3 regions of the Steroidobacter sp. genome follow, and region 2 is predicted to be linked to each of the others. Evidence: riboswitches for the same ligand, from Rfam matches in the RefSeq annotation. Region 2 holds a riboswitch; each other region holds the start of a gene.

Evidence for each region. Region 2 has a riboswitch for cyclic di-GMP ahead of VGD45_RS20970 (hypothetical protein). Riboswitches for the same ligand answer to the same signal wherever they lie in the genome.
Region 1: it holds a riboswitch for cyclic di-GMP, as region 2 does, so the genes downstream of both, VGD45_RS18285 (putative Ig domain-containing protein) here and VGD45_RS20970 (hypothetical protein) in region 2, are expected to answer to the same signal.
Region 3: it holds a riboswitch for cyclic di-GMP, as region 2 does, so the genes downstream of both, VGD45_RS08910 (TlpA disulfide reductase family protein) here and VGD45_RS20970 (hypothetical protein) in region 2, are expected to answer to the same signal.

What each region holds. Positions count from the first base shown of each region.
Region 1 covers NZ_DASWTF010000034.1:92,743-97,908, reverse strand. The annotation lists cyclic di-GMP riboswitch class I at 45-143, shown strand; gene VGD45_RS18290 (fibronectin type III domain-containing protein) at 307-1,470, shown strand; cyclic di-GMP riboswitch class I at 1,703-1,788, shown strand; cyclic di-GMP riboswitch class I at 1,908-2,011, shown strand; gene VGD45_RS18285 (putative Ig domain-containing protein) at 2,229-4,088, shown strand; gene VGD45_RS18280 (pitrilysin family protein) at 4,399-5,166, shown strand, end outside.
Region 2 covers NZ_DASWTF010000036.1:282,252-287,417, forward strand. The annotation lists gene VGD45_RS20955 (ABC transporter permease) at 1-94, shown strand, start outside; gene VGD45_RS20960 (formate/nitrite transporter family protein) at 393-1,217, shown strand; gene VGD45_RS20965 (bifunctional protein-serine/threonine kinase/phosphatase) at 1,226-2,959, shown strand; cyclic di-GMP riboswitch class I at 3,178-3,269, shown strand; gene VGD45_RS20970 (hypothetical protein) at 3,479-4,006, shown strand; gene VGD45_RS20975 (tetratricopeptide repeat protein) at 4,012-5,166, shown strand, end outside.
Region 3 covers NZ_DASWTF010000017.1:23,434-28,599, reverse strand. The annotation lists gene VGD45_RS08930 (serine/threonine-protein kinase) at 1-412, opposite strand, end outside; gene VGD45_RS08925 (ECF-type sigma factor) at 409-984, opposite strand; gene VGD45_RS08920 (hypothetical protein) at 1,391-1,930, shown strand; gene VGD45_RS08915 (hypothetical protein) at 1,988-2,209, shown strand; cyclic di-GMP riboswitch class I at 2,484-2,568, shown strand; gene VGD45_RS08910 (TlpA disulfide reductase family protein) at 2,640-3,182, shown strand; gene VGD45_RS08905 (hypothetical protein) at 3,296-3,949, shown strand; gene VGD45_RS08900 (tetratricopeptide repeat protein) at 3,953-5,166, shown strand, end outside.

The DNA of each region.
Region 1 (5,166 bases), on a different contig from region 2:
GTCGTCCGATATGTCAAGTTCCAGGGCTCCGACACAATGTGCCCCGTCTGTAAGGGCAAAGCCGTTCGAAAGACGGTGACGCAAAGCCTCCGGTCCTCCGATGCCGCTCCAGCAGCCGCATCGAAGATAGCGGGGTTGCCGTTACGACTTAATCAGGTCGTATCGTGAAGTCCTTGGGCCTGCGGCCCGCGCACACAGCGCCGGCTCAGCAACGCCAGCTTCCCTTGCCAGACACAGGTGCTCGCCACCGCACGCAAAACGCGTGACGCGAGCTTGGCTCGGAACTGTGCTTGCTGGAGTTGCCCAATGCGTCTCATTGCTTCGCTCGCCGCGGTCGCGGCGCTCGCTTCGTTCGCCGGTCTCGCCTCTGCCCAGACCAACCTGCCGCCGACCATCAGCGGTACGCCGCCGACCGTCATCAAGATCAACACCAGCTATAACTTCCTGCCGACGGCCCGCGATCCCGAAGGCGCCGCGCTGAAGTTCAGCGTCGTGAACAAGCCGTCGTGGATGGCGGTGAGCCCGAACAGCGGCCGCTTGATGGGTTATCCCAAGTCGCCCGGCACCTGGAGCAACATTCAGCTGCGTGTGACCGACGGCGTGCACGTCGTGTCGCTGCCGGCGTTTTCGATTCAGGCGGTGACCACGCTCTCCAGCAACACCGCGCCGCGCATCAGCGGTACGCCGGTCACCACGGCGACGGTGGGCACGGCCTATAGCTTCCAGCCTTCCGCCTCCGACGCCGAGGGCAACGCGCTCGGCTTCACTATCGCGAATCGCCCGAGCTGGGCGACTTTCAGCACTTCCACGGGCCGCCTGAGCGGCACGCCGACGGCTACTGGCACCTTTTCCAACATCGTCATCAGCGTGAGCGACGGTCGCCTGACGACTTCGTTGCCGGCCTTCTCGATCGCCGTGGGCAGCACCGCCAACCGCGCTCCGGTCATCAGCGGCACGCCGGTTCGCACGATCAACGCGGGCAGCGCTTACAGCTTCCGTCCGACGGCGAGCGACGCCGATGGCAACACGCTGACCTTCTCGATCGCCAATCGTCCGAGCTGGGCCACGTTCAACACCAGCACCGGCCAGTTGTCCGGCACGCCGACTGCTGCGCAGGCGGGCACGTATAGCAACATCATCATCAGCGTGAGCGACGGTCGCGCCACGGCTTCCCTGGCTGCCTTCTCGATCAGCGTTGTCGATGCCTCGAGCGATGGCGCCGTGCTGAGCTGGACCGCGCCGACCTCGAACACGGACGGCAGCACGCTGAGCAATCTCGCGGGCTATCGCATCGCCTACGGCACCTCGGCCAGCGCCATGACGAGCACCATCCAGGTGGCGAACCCGAGCGTGACCAACTACACGATCAGCAACCTCGCGCCGGGCACCTACTACTTCGCGGTGCGTGCTTACACCAGCAACGGCACCGAGAGCGCGATCTCGAACGTGTACTCGAAGGTCGTGCAGTAAGTCGAGTCTCGAAACTGCGTTGAGCGCCACAACAGTGGCGCACGCAACGGCGATCGGAGCACTCCGGTCGCCGTTTTTTTGTTTGCCGAAATGTCTCGATGTCTACACAACGGCCGCCTGGATTCTGACGGAGTTATGTGAATTCGAAGTGACATTCGCGTGCCGTTTTGCCGCCGCGTTTGTCGGTCTCCACCGACAATTGCAAAAACATAATTCCCTGGGTTTTACTCAACATCACCAAGGGCATAACCGTCGAAAGACGGCGACGCAAAGCCTCCGGTCCTGACGGCGCAAGCTGGGGATAGCGGGGTTGCCGGCCAGCTCTTCTTGCGTCACCGAGCTAGCCGTCATCCTTCTCTCCTTTTCCGTGCTCGTGTCGTTCGTACCGCCGCCTGCGTCACGCCCTGGGACAAGAAGATCAGTCCAGGGAGAGCAGAAAGTGACATCGGCAAACCCGTCGAAAGGCGGGGACGCAAAGCCTCCGGTCTACGGGAACGCGGCACGCATCGCGCAGCGCTCCTACGACAGCGGGGTTGCCACAATCGCGACCGTCTTGCCCGCAAGGCCCCTTGCGAGCGCGCCACGCGAATGTGAGATCAGCGAGCTGCCGATAGCGCGCCCCACGTGCGCGCACCTTTTCCTGCGCTTCGAAAGTCGCGTCTCAGCCGCGACGGCTGCCTCATTTCCGGAACACAGCTGCGCCAAGCCGCGCCGGTCGCCAGACCGTCGTTGCCGCGCGCGAAGCCAAGGTACGAGCAATGATTCCAACAATTTTCGGGAAGACGTTCCTGCAGCGAGCCACGCTGGCCCTGATCGCCGCTTCGTTGAGCGGCTGTTTCGACGATGGCTCTGGCAGTAGCGGCCCGGTAGGAGACGCGGTCGAGCAACCCTCGGGCGACGATGGCTCGGGCGGCGACCCCGTGGGCGGCGAGCCCTTGCCCACTCCGGCGAATCAGCCACCCGAAGTGAGCGGCACTCCGCCCGCGAGCGCGACCGCCGGTCAGGCGTATTCCTTTCAGCCCACGGCCACCGACGCCGACGGCGACTTCCTCGAATACACCATCACCAATCAGCCGCAGTGGGCGACCTTCAACGACGAGACCGGCCTGTTGACCGGCACGCCTCAGGACGCGCACGTCGGCGATTCGGGCGACATCACCATCACTGTCACCGACGGCAGAGACACGCGCTCCATCGGTCCCTTCAAGATTCAGGTGCGCGGCCGCACCGATACGCCGCTGCCTGGAAACAATGCGCCCGCGATTGCCGGCACGCCGCCGGGTTCGGTGATGGTCGATCAACCGTACAGCTTTCAGCCGGTGGCGGACGACGTCGACGGCGATCCGTTGCGCTTCTCGATTTCCAATCGTCCGTCGTGGGCCGCGTTCAGCACCTCCACCGGTCGCCTGAGCGGCACGCCGGGAACCGCGAACATCGCGACGTATTCGAACATCGTCATCAGCGTCAGCGACGGCGTGCTCACCCGCAGCCTGCCGGCGTTCTCGATCCAGGTGCGCGGTCCGGACAATCGCGCTCCGACGATCGGCGGCTCGCCCTCCACGTCGGTGCAGGCGGCCCAGACTTATACGTTCGTGCCCAGCGCTAGCGATCCGGATGGCGACACGCTGGTCTGGCGCGTCACCAATCGTCCGCGCTGGGCGAACTTCAGCACCGCGAGCGGCCGCTTGAGCGGCACGCCGGCGGCCACCGATGTGGGCACGTATTCGAACGTGATCATTGCCGTCAGCGACGGTCGCGTGACGACTTCGTTGCCGGCCTTTGCTATCGCAGTCACCGCGCCAGCGAATCGCGCGCCGACCATTTCCGGCACGGCGCCCACGACGGCGACGGTCGGCATGGGATATTCGTTCACGCCCGCCGCGAGCGATCCTGACAACGACTCGCTCGGCTTCACCATCGCGAATCGTCCGGCCTGGGCTGCGTTCGATACCGCGACCGGTCGTCTGAGCGGCACGCCGACCACGGCGGGTACGTTCTCGAACATCGCGATCACCGTCAGCGACGGTCGTGTTTCGGCTTCGCTGCCGGCGTTCTCGATCAGCGTCGCTGCGCCGAGCAACACCGCGCCTACCATCGGCGGCTCGCCCGCGACGAACGTGACGGCAGGGACGGCTTATAACTTCCAGCCGACCGCCGCCGATCCGAATGGCGACACGCTCAGCTTCAGCATCCAGAACATGCCGTCGTGGGCCACCTTCAGCACCACGACCGGCCGGCTGTCGGGCACGCCGTCCGCTGCGAACGCGGGCACGTACTCCAACATCATCATCTCGGTGAGCGATGGCTCGGCCACGCGCTCGCTGCCGTCGTTCGCGATCACGGTCACGCAGTCGTCGTCGAACAACGCCACGCTGTCGTGGACGCCGCCGACCCAGGACATCAATGGCGCGGCGCTGACCAACCTGGCGGGCTATCGCGTCGTCTACGGCCGGACCAGCACCACTCTCGACCAGACCATTCAGATCGCGAACCCAGGTCTGTCCACGTACACGGTGACGGGTTTGACCTCCGGCACGTGGTACTTCGCGGTCAAGGCGTACACCACGTCCGGCGGCGAGAGCCAAATCTCGAACATGGGCATGAAGACCATTCCGTAAACCGATCGACCCAACGCAAATCCTTTGCAAAGGCCCGCCTCTGGCGGGCCTTTTTTATTGCGCCTTGCACGGCCGTGCTCCGTGTATCGCCTCGGCAGCGCGCCAGTGTATTCTCGATCGTTATCCACGCGCCGAGCGCGAGTAACGGAGCGGTCACATGATTCGTGCCTTGTTGTCTGATCGAAAGTGGCCGAGGCCCTTTCGATACGCCCGACAAAAGGCGCGACTTTTGTTGGACTACGGCGTCTGCCTGTCCCTTGCATTCGCCGTGCTGCCTCTCGTCTCAGCAACTGCTGCGACTCCTGCGGCCGTGCGTGTAGATTTTTCCGAGCACACGTTGAAGAACGGCTTGCGCGTACAGCTGGTGGAGGATCGCACCACGCCCGTGATCGCGGTCAACGTTGCTTATGATGTCGGATCTCGTAACGAACGCCCGGGCCTCACGGGCTTCGCGCACCTGTTCGAGCACATGATGTTCAAAGGCTCGCAGAACGTCGGCGACGGCGAGCACTTCTATCAGGTGTTCACCAACGGTGGCTCCATGAACGGCACCACCAGCTCCGACATCACCCTGTACTTCGAAGCTTTGCCTGCCAATCAGCTGGAGCTCGCGCTGTTCCTCGAAGCCGATCGCATGCGCTCGCTCGAGATCACGCAGGCCAAGCTCGACAACCAGCGGCAGGCCGTGCAGGAAGAGCGCCGCATGCGTGTCGACAATCAGCCGTACGGCCGCTCGTACGAGCGTTTCGACGAAGTGTTCTACGACAAGTTCGCGTACAAGCACTCGACCATCGGCTCGATGGAAGACCTGAACGCCGCGAGCGTGAAAGACGTGGCCGAGTTCTTTCGCATCTACTACGCGCCCAACAACGCCGTGCTCACGGTGGTCGGCGACTTCAAGCGCGACGACACGCTGGCGCTGATCAAGAAATATTTCGAGGACATTCCGCGGCAACCCGCGCCGCCCGCCGTCGATCTGATCGATCCACCGCAAACGGCGGAGCGACGAGAAACGCTCACCGATCCGCTCGCGCGCGCTCCGCAAATCCTCATTGGTTACAAGGCCGACGTCGGCAAC
Region 2 (5,166 bases):
GAGCGTCGCGCTGGCGATGGGGTTGGCGGGAGGATTGCCGCCGGCGATCCGAGCGGCGCGTATGCCCATCGCTACGGGGCTGCGCGAACTTTGATAACACCATAAGCTCGTCGGCTCTCATACGGGGCAAACATTCTCGGAAGTGCACCGTAACGGCGCAGAAGCAAGCGCTCACGTCAGATTCCACGCGGCCGCGAGGCCGGCAACCATTGGCATGCCACTTGCTGGAATGAAGCGTTCGATCCAACGAGGGGTCGACAGGGCACAGCAGCCAAAGGCGGGCCATTCCTTTCCCGCCTCATCACTCGCTATCGCGCAATTCAAGCGCCGAGTGACAAACCCAAGCTCTCACTGACTCACCGTTGCTCGCTTCATGAGGCGTTAGAACAACCATGTCCTATCTGGCACCGTCCGAATTTGTCACCAAGATGGTCGATGCGGGTGAATCCAAGGTCTTCATGGCCACGCGCGACACCTTGATCCGCGCGTACATGGCTGGCGCGATTCTCGCGTTGGCGGCCGTATTCGCCGTCGCCGTCTCCCAGCAGACCGGTTATCCGATCATCGGCGCGATCCTGTTTCCCGTGGGCTTCTGCATGTTGTACCTGCTGGGTTTCGATCTGCTGACCGGCGTGTTCGTGCTGTCACCGCTGGCCCTGATCGACAAGCGCCCCGGCGTAACGCTAGGCGGTGTGTTGAAGAATTGGGGACTGGTGTTCACCGGTAACCTCGCGGGCGCGGTGACGGTCGCCTTCATGATGTCGATCGTGTTCACCAACGGCTTTTCCACCGAGCCGAACGCCGTCGGCAAAGTCATCGCCGGTATCGGTGAAGCCCGCACGCTGGGTTACAAGGAATATGGAGCGGCGGGTATGCTCACGCTGTTCATCCGAGGCGTGCTGTGCAACTGGATGGTCTCCACCGGCGTGGTCGGCGCGATGATTTCCACTTCCGTGGGCGGCAAGGTCATTGCCATGTGGATGCCCATCATGGTGTTCTTCGCAATGACCTTCGAGCACTCTGTGGTCAACATGTTCCTGTTTCCGTCCGCGCTGATCATGGGCGGCAACTTCTCGATCATGGATTACATCGTCTGGAACGAGTTGCCCACGGTCGTCGGCAACCTGATCGGCGGTCTTGCCTTCACCGGGCTGACGCTCTATTCCACGCATCTGCGTACGGGCGCGAAGAAGAAAGCATTCCCGCGCGCTGCTTGATCTGACGCATGCTGCCCACTGGATTGAAAATCTCCCTTGGGCAGCATTCAGGCCGGGGTCGCAAGGAAACCAACCAGGACTTTCACGGCGCCTGCATTCCAGGCGAGCCGCAACTGACCGCCAAAGGCATCGCCGTCGCATTGGCCGACGGTGTGAGCAGCAGCAACGTCAGTCAGATCGCGAGCGAGGCGGCCGTCAAAGGCTTCCTGGAGGACTATTACTGCACGTCGCCTGCATGGTCGGTGAAACACTCCGCGCAGCGCGTGCTCACCGCAATCAACTCGTGGCTCTATGCCCAAACGCGGCAGAGCCAATACCGCTACGACCAGGACCGCGGCTACGTGTGCACCTTGAGCGCACTGGTGCTGAAGTCCACGACCGCACACATCTTTCATGTCGGCGATTCGAGAATCTACCGGCTGCGTGACCAGTCTCTGGAGCAGCTGACCGAAGATCACCGGGTGTGGGTCTCACAAGACAAGAGTTATCTCGGCCGCGCGCTGGGAGTCAATCCACAGCTCGAAATCGATTATTGCGCGGTGAGCGTGGGGCAGGGCGATCATTTCATTCTTGCCACCGACGGCATCCATGAGCACGTCAGCGCGCGTTTCATCACCGACGCGCTGGCGCAGCGACCTGACGATCTTGACGCTGTAGCAAAGGTGATCGCCGCCGAAGCCTATGAGCGCGGCAGCGAGGACAACCTCAGCATCCAACTGATTCGTATCGAGGAGTTGCCTGAGGCCGAGGCCACCGAAATCCATCACAAGCTCAGCGAACTTCCGTTACCTCCGGAGCTCTCGCCACGGATGTTATTCGATGGCTATCGCATCATTCGCGATATCCACATCAGCAGTCGCAGCCATGTTTATCTGGCGCTCGATGTGACTTCCGAGGGCGCCGAAGCACCCGTCGTCATCAAGACGCCATCCGTGGATCTGCGCGGCGATCCTGCTTATCTGGAGCCATTTCTGCTGGAAGACTGGATCGCGCGTCGTATCGATAGTCCGCACGTGGTTCGCGCCGTCGCGCTGACCCGGAAAAGAAACTACCTCTATACCGTCACCGAGTTCATCGACGGCCAGACGCTGACGCAATGGATGATCGACAATCCCAGGCCGAAGCTGGCCAGTGTGCGCGGCATCGTGGAACAAATCGCCAAAGGCCTGCAGGCGTTTCATCGCCTGGAGATGCTGCACCAGGACCTGCGGCCCGAGAACATCATGATCGACGCCACCGGCACCGTGAAGATCATGGATTTCGGCTCGACACGCGTCGCCGGCATCGTCGAGAACACGACCACGGTCGATCATCTGCCGCAAGGAACTCTGCAATACACGGCGCCGGAGTACTTTCTGGGCCACGCGGGCTCGTCACGCTCGGATTTGTTTTCCCTCGGCGTCATCGCCTACCAGATGCTTTCTGGCCGGCTGCCGTTCGGCGCCGAAGTCGCCAAGTCCAGAGCCAAGGCCGAGCAAAAACGCTTGAGCTATCGCTCGCTGCTCGATGAAGAGCGGGACATTCCGGTCTGGGTCGATGAAACGCTGAAGAAGGCTACGCACGTGGACCCCGATAAGCGCTATCAGGAGTTATCCGAATTCATTTACGACCTGAGTCATCCCAACGACGCTTACCTGCGCAGGACTCGGCCGCCGCTGCTGGAACGCAATCCGACGATGTTTTGGAAGACGCTGACGCTGCTTCTGACGATCGTCATCGTCGTGCTGCTCGCCACACGCTGACGTCGGATTGACGCAACCTTCATTATTGTCAAAGACGTCGCTCGCGCGGTTGCCGAGTCAACGTGACGTTCTCAAGAAGATGAAACCTTCTGAGAAGTCGGTTCGTGTTGAACTAAATGTGCCCACGGAAAAGTGAGAAGTGCGTCACATTTTTCCTGAATTGTGAGACACACGTCACACCCGTTCGTTCCATCCACGAGCAATAGTTCTCACGCGAATTACGTCAAGGGCAAAGCCATCGAAAGATGGCGACGCAAAGTCACCGGTCTAAAGAGCGCCTCGCGCGCTCCATGACGGCGGGACCGCCGGAGTCGACGTCCGATCCAATCGGGCTGCCTCGAACCCAATGCGCCTGCGTGCCCAAGGTTGAATGGAGGTGGCTCATGACTCGCTGGAACTCGATCGCGAACGCGGACACGGCTTTGCCGTCGGTACGTGACATGCGCGCATTCCCCAGCGCCTGAAGCCGAAACCCTCTCGGTTTTCCATCTCAATCCGCCACCCATCGGGCGAACCAACATGCAGAAGATTCTCTGGACCGTGATGTTCAGCGCTTGGTGCTGTCTGTCGGCCGCGGTTTGCGCCGCCGACGACAGCTATCGCGCGCAGATGAAGGGCCTCGATGAGCAGGTGCAGGAGATCAAGTCCGATGTCCTGAGCATCGATGCCGAGCTGCGGCGGCTGGAGGAGAAGCTGCTGTATCCCTCCAACACGCACGTGGCGATGTTCGTCGCGCTGGCCAAGGACGATTCGATGCGCCTCGATGCGGTTCAGATCCAGCTCGACGGCAAGCTCGTCGCGCATTACATCTACAGCTACAAAGAGCTCGAAGCGCTGCAGAAGGGCGGCGTGCAGCGGATCTACACGGGCAACATCGCGACCGGATCGCATCAGCTCGAGATCTCCGTGATGGGCAAGCTCGACGGCGGCAAGGACTACTCGCGCACCGAGACCTTCACGATCGACAAGGGCATCGAACCGAAGCTGGTCGGCATCACGCTCGCAGGCGCCGGCGCGGGCCAGGCCATCCAGGTCGGAGACTGGTGAGCATCATGCGTCGCGCAGCTCACAATGCGCTCGGACTCGGCCTGACGGCGATGTGCGCCGTGAGTCCGTGTTCCGGCGGCGATCTCAAGGATCTGCACTTCGGCGAGGCCGTGTATTACGCCCACCAAGGTCAGTATCTCGAGGCGCTCGAACGACTCGATGCAGAGCTCGGCCAGTATCGCGATCTCGACGAGCCGCAGCTCGACACCTTGCACTTTCATGTCGGCGAGGCGGAGTTTTCGGTCGGCGACTTCGAGCTCAACTATCGGATGCACCATCGGGCCGGCCGCGCGATCAAAGCGGTCCTCGAAGGGGCGGTCGATGAAGCGGTCCGCAACGAAGCGGCGTTTCGCCTGGCGCGCATTCACTTCCAGAAGGATCAATTGGAAGAAGCGCTGCATGCGCTCGATCGCATGCAAGGCCGCGTGCCGGACCCCATCAAGGATGAAGTCGAGTTTCTGCGCGCGAACGTTTATCTCGCGAGCGGCCGTCCCGAGGATGCCGCAAGCGTTCTGCAGCGGCTGCAGGGCGCCGATGGACTGACGGGCTTCGCCGAATACAACCTCGGCATCGCATTGTTACAGGGGCAGCGAGCCGATGCGGCGCTGGAGCAACTGGACAAAGCGGGCAAGATCCAGGCGCGGGACGAAGCCGTCCGATCCATCAAGGACAAGTCCAACCTGATCCTCGGGGATTTGCTGTTCGAATCGAATCGCTTCGACCGCGCGCAGCTCTCGTTCGATCGGGTTCGGCTCGAAGGTCCGTTCTCGAATCAGGCGCTGCTGCGTTCGGGTTGGGCCGCCATGTCGGCCGAGCAGTACGACAGAGCGATCGTGCCGTGGAGCCGGCTCGTCGAGCGCGATGTGACCGACGGCGCCGTGCAAGAAGCCTTGCTGGCGCTGCCGTACGCCTACGGCAAATTGAACATCAACGGGCGCGCCGCGCTCATGTATGGCCGAGCTCTCGAAACATTCAGCAAAGAAGGCGAGCGCGTGGATGCCTCCATCAGGAGCATCCGTGAAGGCAAGTTCTTGAAGGCGCTGGTGCGCGAGGAGATCCGCCAGGACAAGGACTGGGTCATTCGTCTGCGCACGCTGCCGGACACCCCAGAGACGTATTACCTCGCGTCGCTCATGTCCTCGCACGACTTCCAGACCTCG
Region 3 (5,166 bases), on a different contig from region 2:
CGCCGTGGATGGGCGCGTTGTCGACGATCTTCACCGCGACCTGCGCCGAATACTGGCGGTCGGCGCGCTCGCCCAGATACACCGTGCCGGTGCCGCCGTGGCCGAGAATCGAAACCAGTTTGTAATTGCCGACCACTCTGCCGATGTGCGCCTTGCGACGATCGCGGGTGGTGGCGTCGATGGCCGCGCCGAGCGCGTGGGTCAGCGGACCGGTGGACATGCCGGTGTCACAGGCCAGCAGCTCGAGCAGCTCGTTGCGCAGGTCCTTGTCGCCGCCGGTCTCGGCGGTGATGAAAGCTTCGCGTTGGTTTTCCGGTAATTCGACCGCGCGGGAAAACAAATCCTGCAGCCGTTCCCAGCGTTCGTCGACGATCTTCCCTGGCTGCCCGGTCCGTGGCTGTCCCGTGGTCATGAGGCTTCGGGTTCGCGATTTCGCTGCGGACGGATCTGACGCAGGATCCAGGCCTTGGCGAGCCGGATCTCCCGATCGACGGTGGCCTCGGACACCTTCAGGGTTTCGGACAGCTCCTGATAAGTGAGCCCGCCGAAATAATGCAGCTCGACCATTTCGGCCAGGCGCGGATTGTTGCCCGACAGGCGCTGCAAGGCCTCGTCGATTTCCAGCACGTCGATGTCGCCCGCGGTGGCGGGGCCCAGATCGAGCACGTCGAAATCGTCGAGCGAGCCCGTGGTCGTGCCGCCGCGCTTTTCGCGAAAGCGCGTCTTGGCGTGGTCCACCAGGATACGTCGCATCTGGCGGGCGGCCACGGCGAAGAAATGAGCGCGGTCCTGCCACGACACATTCATCTCGACGAGCTTGACGAATGCTTCGTGAACGACGGCGGTGGCCTGCAAGGTGTGGCCCGGCCGCTCGCGTTTCATATAGCGGCGGGCACGGTTACGCAGCTCCTCATATATGAGCGGCGTCAGTCGTTCCAGGGCGCGCGTGTCCCCTGACTGCCACGCAGACAACAGCCTTGTCACTGCCTGCCGGTCGGGCGGTGGAATGGCCGCTGCGATTGTGTTGCTCAGTTGCGGGTCTCCGATTCGGGGCCTTGTGAAATTCTCTGGTTCGCCGATCGCATGCGGCTCGCGGCCTCAAGCCCGGTCTAGTTTACCGGTCCCAGTGCGACAGTTTCTCACCTGGTCGCCTGGCTGTACCGCGAGCTGCCCGCCAAAACCGCCCTACGGTCGTCCCTGAATCCTGCCCAACCGATTGATTTCGGGCGTCCCCCGAAGCCACCGGTCAGCGATGCACTGATTGTTCCTTTTTTCTTGCAGTTGTCCAGTGGGCGCTGTGACGGGAATCACATTGGGACGTCGCTTAAGTCAGTGATCGAACCAATGCCGGTTCGAACTTTTAGCACTTTTCCTGGGAGGGTTTGTGGTCATGCGTAACGTATTTGCGATTTCGATGGCGGTGGCGTCTGTTTTGTTTGCTGCTTCTCAGTCGGGCGCCGTACAGCTCGCCGACGGCGAGTCGGGCACCAAACGTCCGGTCCTTGCGCTGACCGACGGTGAGTCGGGCACCAAGCGCCCGGTCCTTGCACTGGCGGATGGCGAGTCGGGCACCAAGCGCCCCGTCCTGATGCTGGCGGACGGTGAATCGGGCACCAAGCGCCCCGTGCTCGCGCTGACCGATGGTGAATCCGGCACCAAGCGCCCCGTGCTCGCGCTGGCGGACGGCGAATCCGGCACCAAGCGCCCGGTGCTCGCAATGACGGACGGTGAATCCGGCACCAAGCGCCCCGTGCTCGCGCTGACCGATGGTGAATCCGGCACCAAGCGCCCCGTGCTCACGCTGGCGGACGGTGAATCCGGCACCAAGCGCCCCGTGCTCCCGCTGGCCGATGGCGAATCCGGCACCAAGCGTCCTGTGCTCGCGCTCACCGATGGTGAATCGGGCACCAAGCGTCCGGTGCTCGCCTGAACCCCGGCTCACGAATATTTCTGAACCATTACTGATTTATTTACTGAGATAGACATCATGAAGAAGCACATGGTCCTTGGCGCTCTGTTGTTGACCCTCGGCACGGCCGCTGCCGCCGGCTCGTTCTTTTACGGCCAGGCGCCGAGCGAGGACACCGCGCGGATCACCCTGCCTTCGGATCACGAGCCGGTGACGCAGGAAGTCACGCCGGACATGATCGCGATGTGGAAGGCAACCGCCGCGTCGAGCGATTTCGCCGCTCAGAAAGCACCTATCTAAATCATAGGTGCGTGAACGGGTGCGGCCGGATCCCTCCCTCCGGCCGCGCTCGCGTATCGACCGCGGGAGGGGCATTGGAGAGCTGTCGGTCGTCTCTGTACGGATACAGGCGTCGAACGTCGTTGTCGTCGCCTACCGACAGACCGTCGAAGTGTGCGGTAAATCACAGGCCCATCGCGGTTTTGCGCCGCTGACATCACACTTCGTTCGTTGACATATTTGCGCTGCGTATAGCACCCTAGCTGGCGTTGTCAGAGGCGCTGGCCTGGCCGGTCCTCAACAAAGGCAAACTCACCGAAAGGTGGGGACGCAAAGCCACCGGTCTAAGGGAATTTTCCTAGGACAGCGGGGTTGCCAGCGCCGGCCTCCCTCAACTTCACGCGGAGGCGCCGATCGGCTGCCACCGCGCGTCCGGCGACGAACAAGTTTGATGTCACAGTCCTCACAAGCTTTGCCGCTCCGGGCTGCCGCACGGTTGCCTCGCTTCGCCTTGCTGGCGCTGCTGCTGCTGGGCCCGGCCGTGTGCGTACCCGCTGCCGGGCTGGTCGGTCAGCCCGCGCCCGATTTCGCGTTGCGTTCCTGGGAAGGCGAGAACATGCGCCTGTCGGAGCATTCCGGCGAAGTGGTGCTCATCAATTTCTGGGCGACCTGGTGCGGCCCCTGCCGCCAGGAAATGCCGCTGCTGGATGAGATCTACGGCAAGTACCGGCGGGCCGGCCTGGTGCTGTTCAGTGTCAACATCGACGAACAAAACAATCTCGACGCGGCGCGCGAAATGGCCACCACCTTACGCGTCAGCTACCCGGTACTGTTCGATGCTCGCAAAGACGTGAGCCGCGCCTACCAGGCGAGCACCATGCCGCTGACGGTGCTGATCGATCGCGAAGGCGTGGTGCGTTACGTGTCCGAGGGCTACAAGCTCGGCTACGAAGCGCGCTATACCGAAAAGCTGCGTGAGTTGCTGAACGAGTAAATCGCGCTGCCGAACAAAGTCTGCAACGGATCCGCGTCGCCACGCACATCGAACTCGTAGAGTCGTAGACGAAACTTTCGAGTATTTCCACGGAAGAATTCCCGGACACATCCATGCCGCGCCAGAGCCTGTTCAAGAAGATCGCTACTTTATTGCCCCTGGTCGCGCTGTTTGCGACAGGGCAGGCGAGCGCCCAGGATGGGGCCGCGCAGCGCACACCGCCGACCCTGGCCAATTCGAACTCGACCACCGCGACCACCGCGCCGCTCAGCGAGCCGGGCGCCGCGCCGTCGGCACCGAGCCCCGCAACGAACGACAGCTTCAAGAGCCTGGACGAGGAAGTGCAGGCGCTGAAAAAGGAAGTGCTCGATCTGAATCGCGAGCTGTTCGTGCTGGAAGAAGAGCTGCTGTTCCCCGCCAACACGCAGGTGGCGGTGTTCGTGTCCATGGACGTGGGCGAGTTTTTCGCGCTGGATTCGGTGACCTTGAAGCTCGATAACAAGGAAGTCGCCAACTATCTGTACACCGAGCGCGAGGCGCAGGCGTTGCTCAAGGGCGGCGTGCATCGCGTCTTCATCGGCAATCTCAAAGCGGGCGAGCACGAGCTGATCGCGCTGTTCACCGGCCAGGGGCCGAATGCGCGCGACTATCGGCGTGGCGCGACCGTGAAGCTCGAAAAAGGCGTCGGCGCCAAATACGTCGAGCTGAAGATCAGCGACCGCGCGGTGAAAGCGCAGCCCGAGTTCATCGTCAAGGAATGGGAATAACCCGTGCCGGGCCGATGTAACAAGCTGCTGGCCGCCGTCCTGCTAGCGCTCGGCGCCACTGGCGCGACGGCGAAGGAGCAGCCGCCCGAACCGCGTCCCCTAGTCGGCACCCCGCAAGTGGTGCGCGACCTGCATTGGGGGGACGTGCTGTTCTATTTCTACCAGGACGATTATTTCCAGGCGTTGACGCGCCTGGGCGCGTCGCAGGATTTCAATCGCGTCAGTCATCACGGCGTCGAAGCCGAGCTGCTCAAGGGCGGTCTGTATCTTTCGTTGGGCCAGCACGAGGAAGCGGGCCGCATCTTCAAGGCGCTATTGAACGACAACGTGCCGATGGATGTGCGCAACCGCGCCTGGTTCTATCTCGCCAAGGTCTGGTATCAGCGCAATTATCTGGAAGACGCCGCGACGGCTCTGAGCTCGATCCGCGGCGCGCTGCCCGGCGATCTGGAGCCCGAGCGCCATCTGCTCGAAGCCCAGGTGCTGATGTATCTGAATCGCTATGACGAGGCGATCCGCGCACTGGAGCGTTGGCAGCCGGTCGGCGATCGCGGCGATGCCTGGTCGTCGTACGCCCGCTTCAACATCGGCGTGGCGCTGGTGCGCCAGGAACGCGTCGAAGAAGCCGCCGAGCTGTTGAACGAAGTCGGTCAGATCGCCGCGCCCACCGAAGAAATGGCGGCGCTGCGTGACAAGGCCAATCTCGCGCTCGGCTTCGCGTGGCTCAAGGCCAATCGTCCCGAGGACGCGAAGAAGGTGCTGCAGCGAGTGCGACTCGAAGGTCCGCAGTCGAACAAGGCGCTGCTCGCGGTCGGCTGGGCCGATTCCGCGGAGAAACGTTTCAACAAAGCGCTGGCGCCGTGGCTGGAGCTGCGCGATCGCGACATTCTCGATGCAGCCGTGCAGGAATCGTATCTGGCGATTCCGTATGCATACGCGCAGCTCGCGGCCAACGGCCAGGCGGCCGAGCAGTACGTGACCGCGGTCGAAGCGTTCGCCGCCGAGTCTCAACGCATCGATCAATCCATCCAGGCGATTCGCGACGGCAAGCTGCTCGACGCCATCGTCGAGAACGACAAGGCCGACCAGGTGGGCTGGTACTGGCAGCTGCAGAACCTGCCGGACGCGCCGGAAACCCGTTATCTGTATCACCTGCTGGCGACGCACGAGTTCCAGGAAGGCCTGAAGAACTATCGCGATCTGAAGCTCATGCAGCG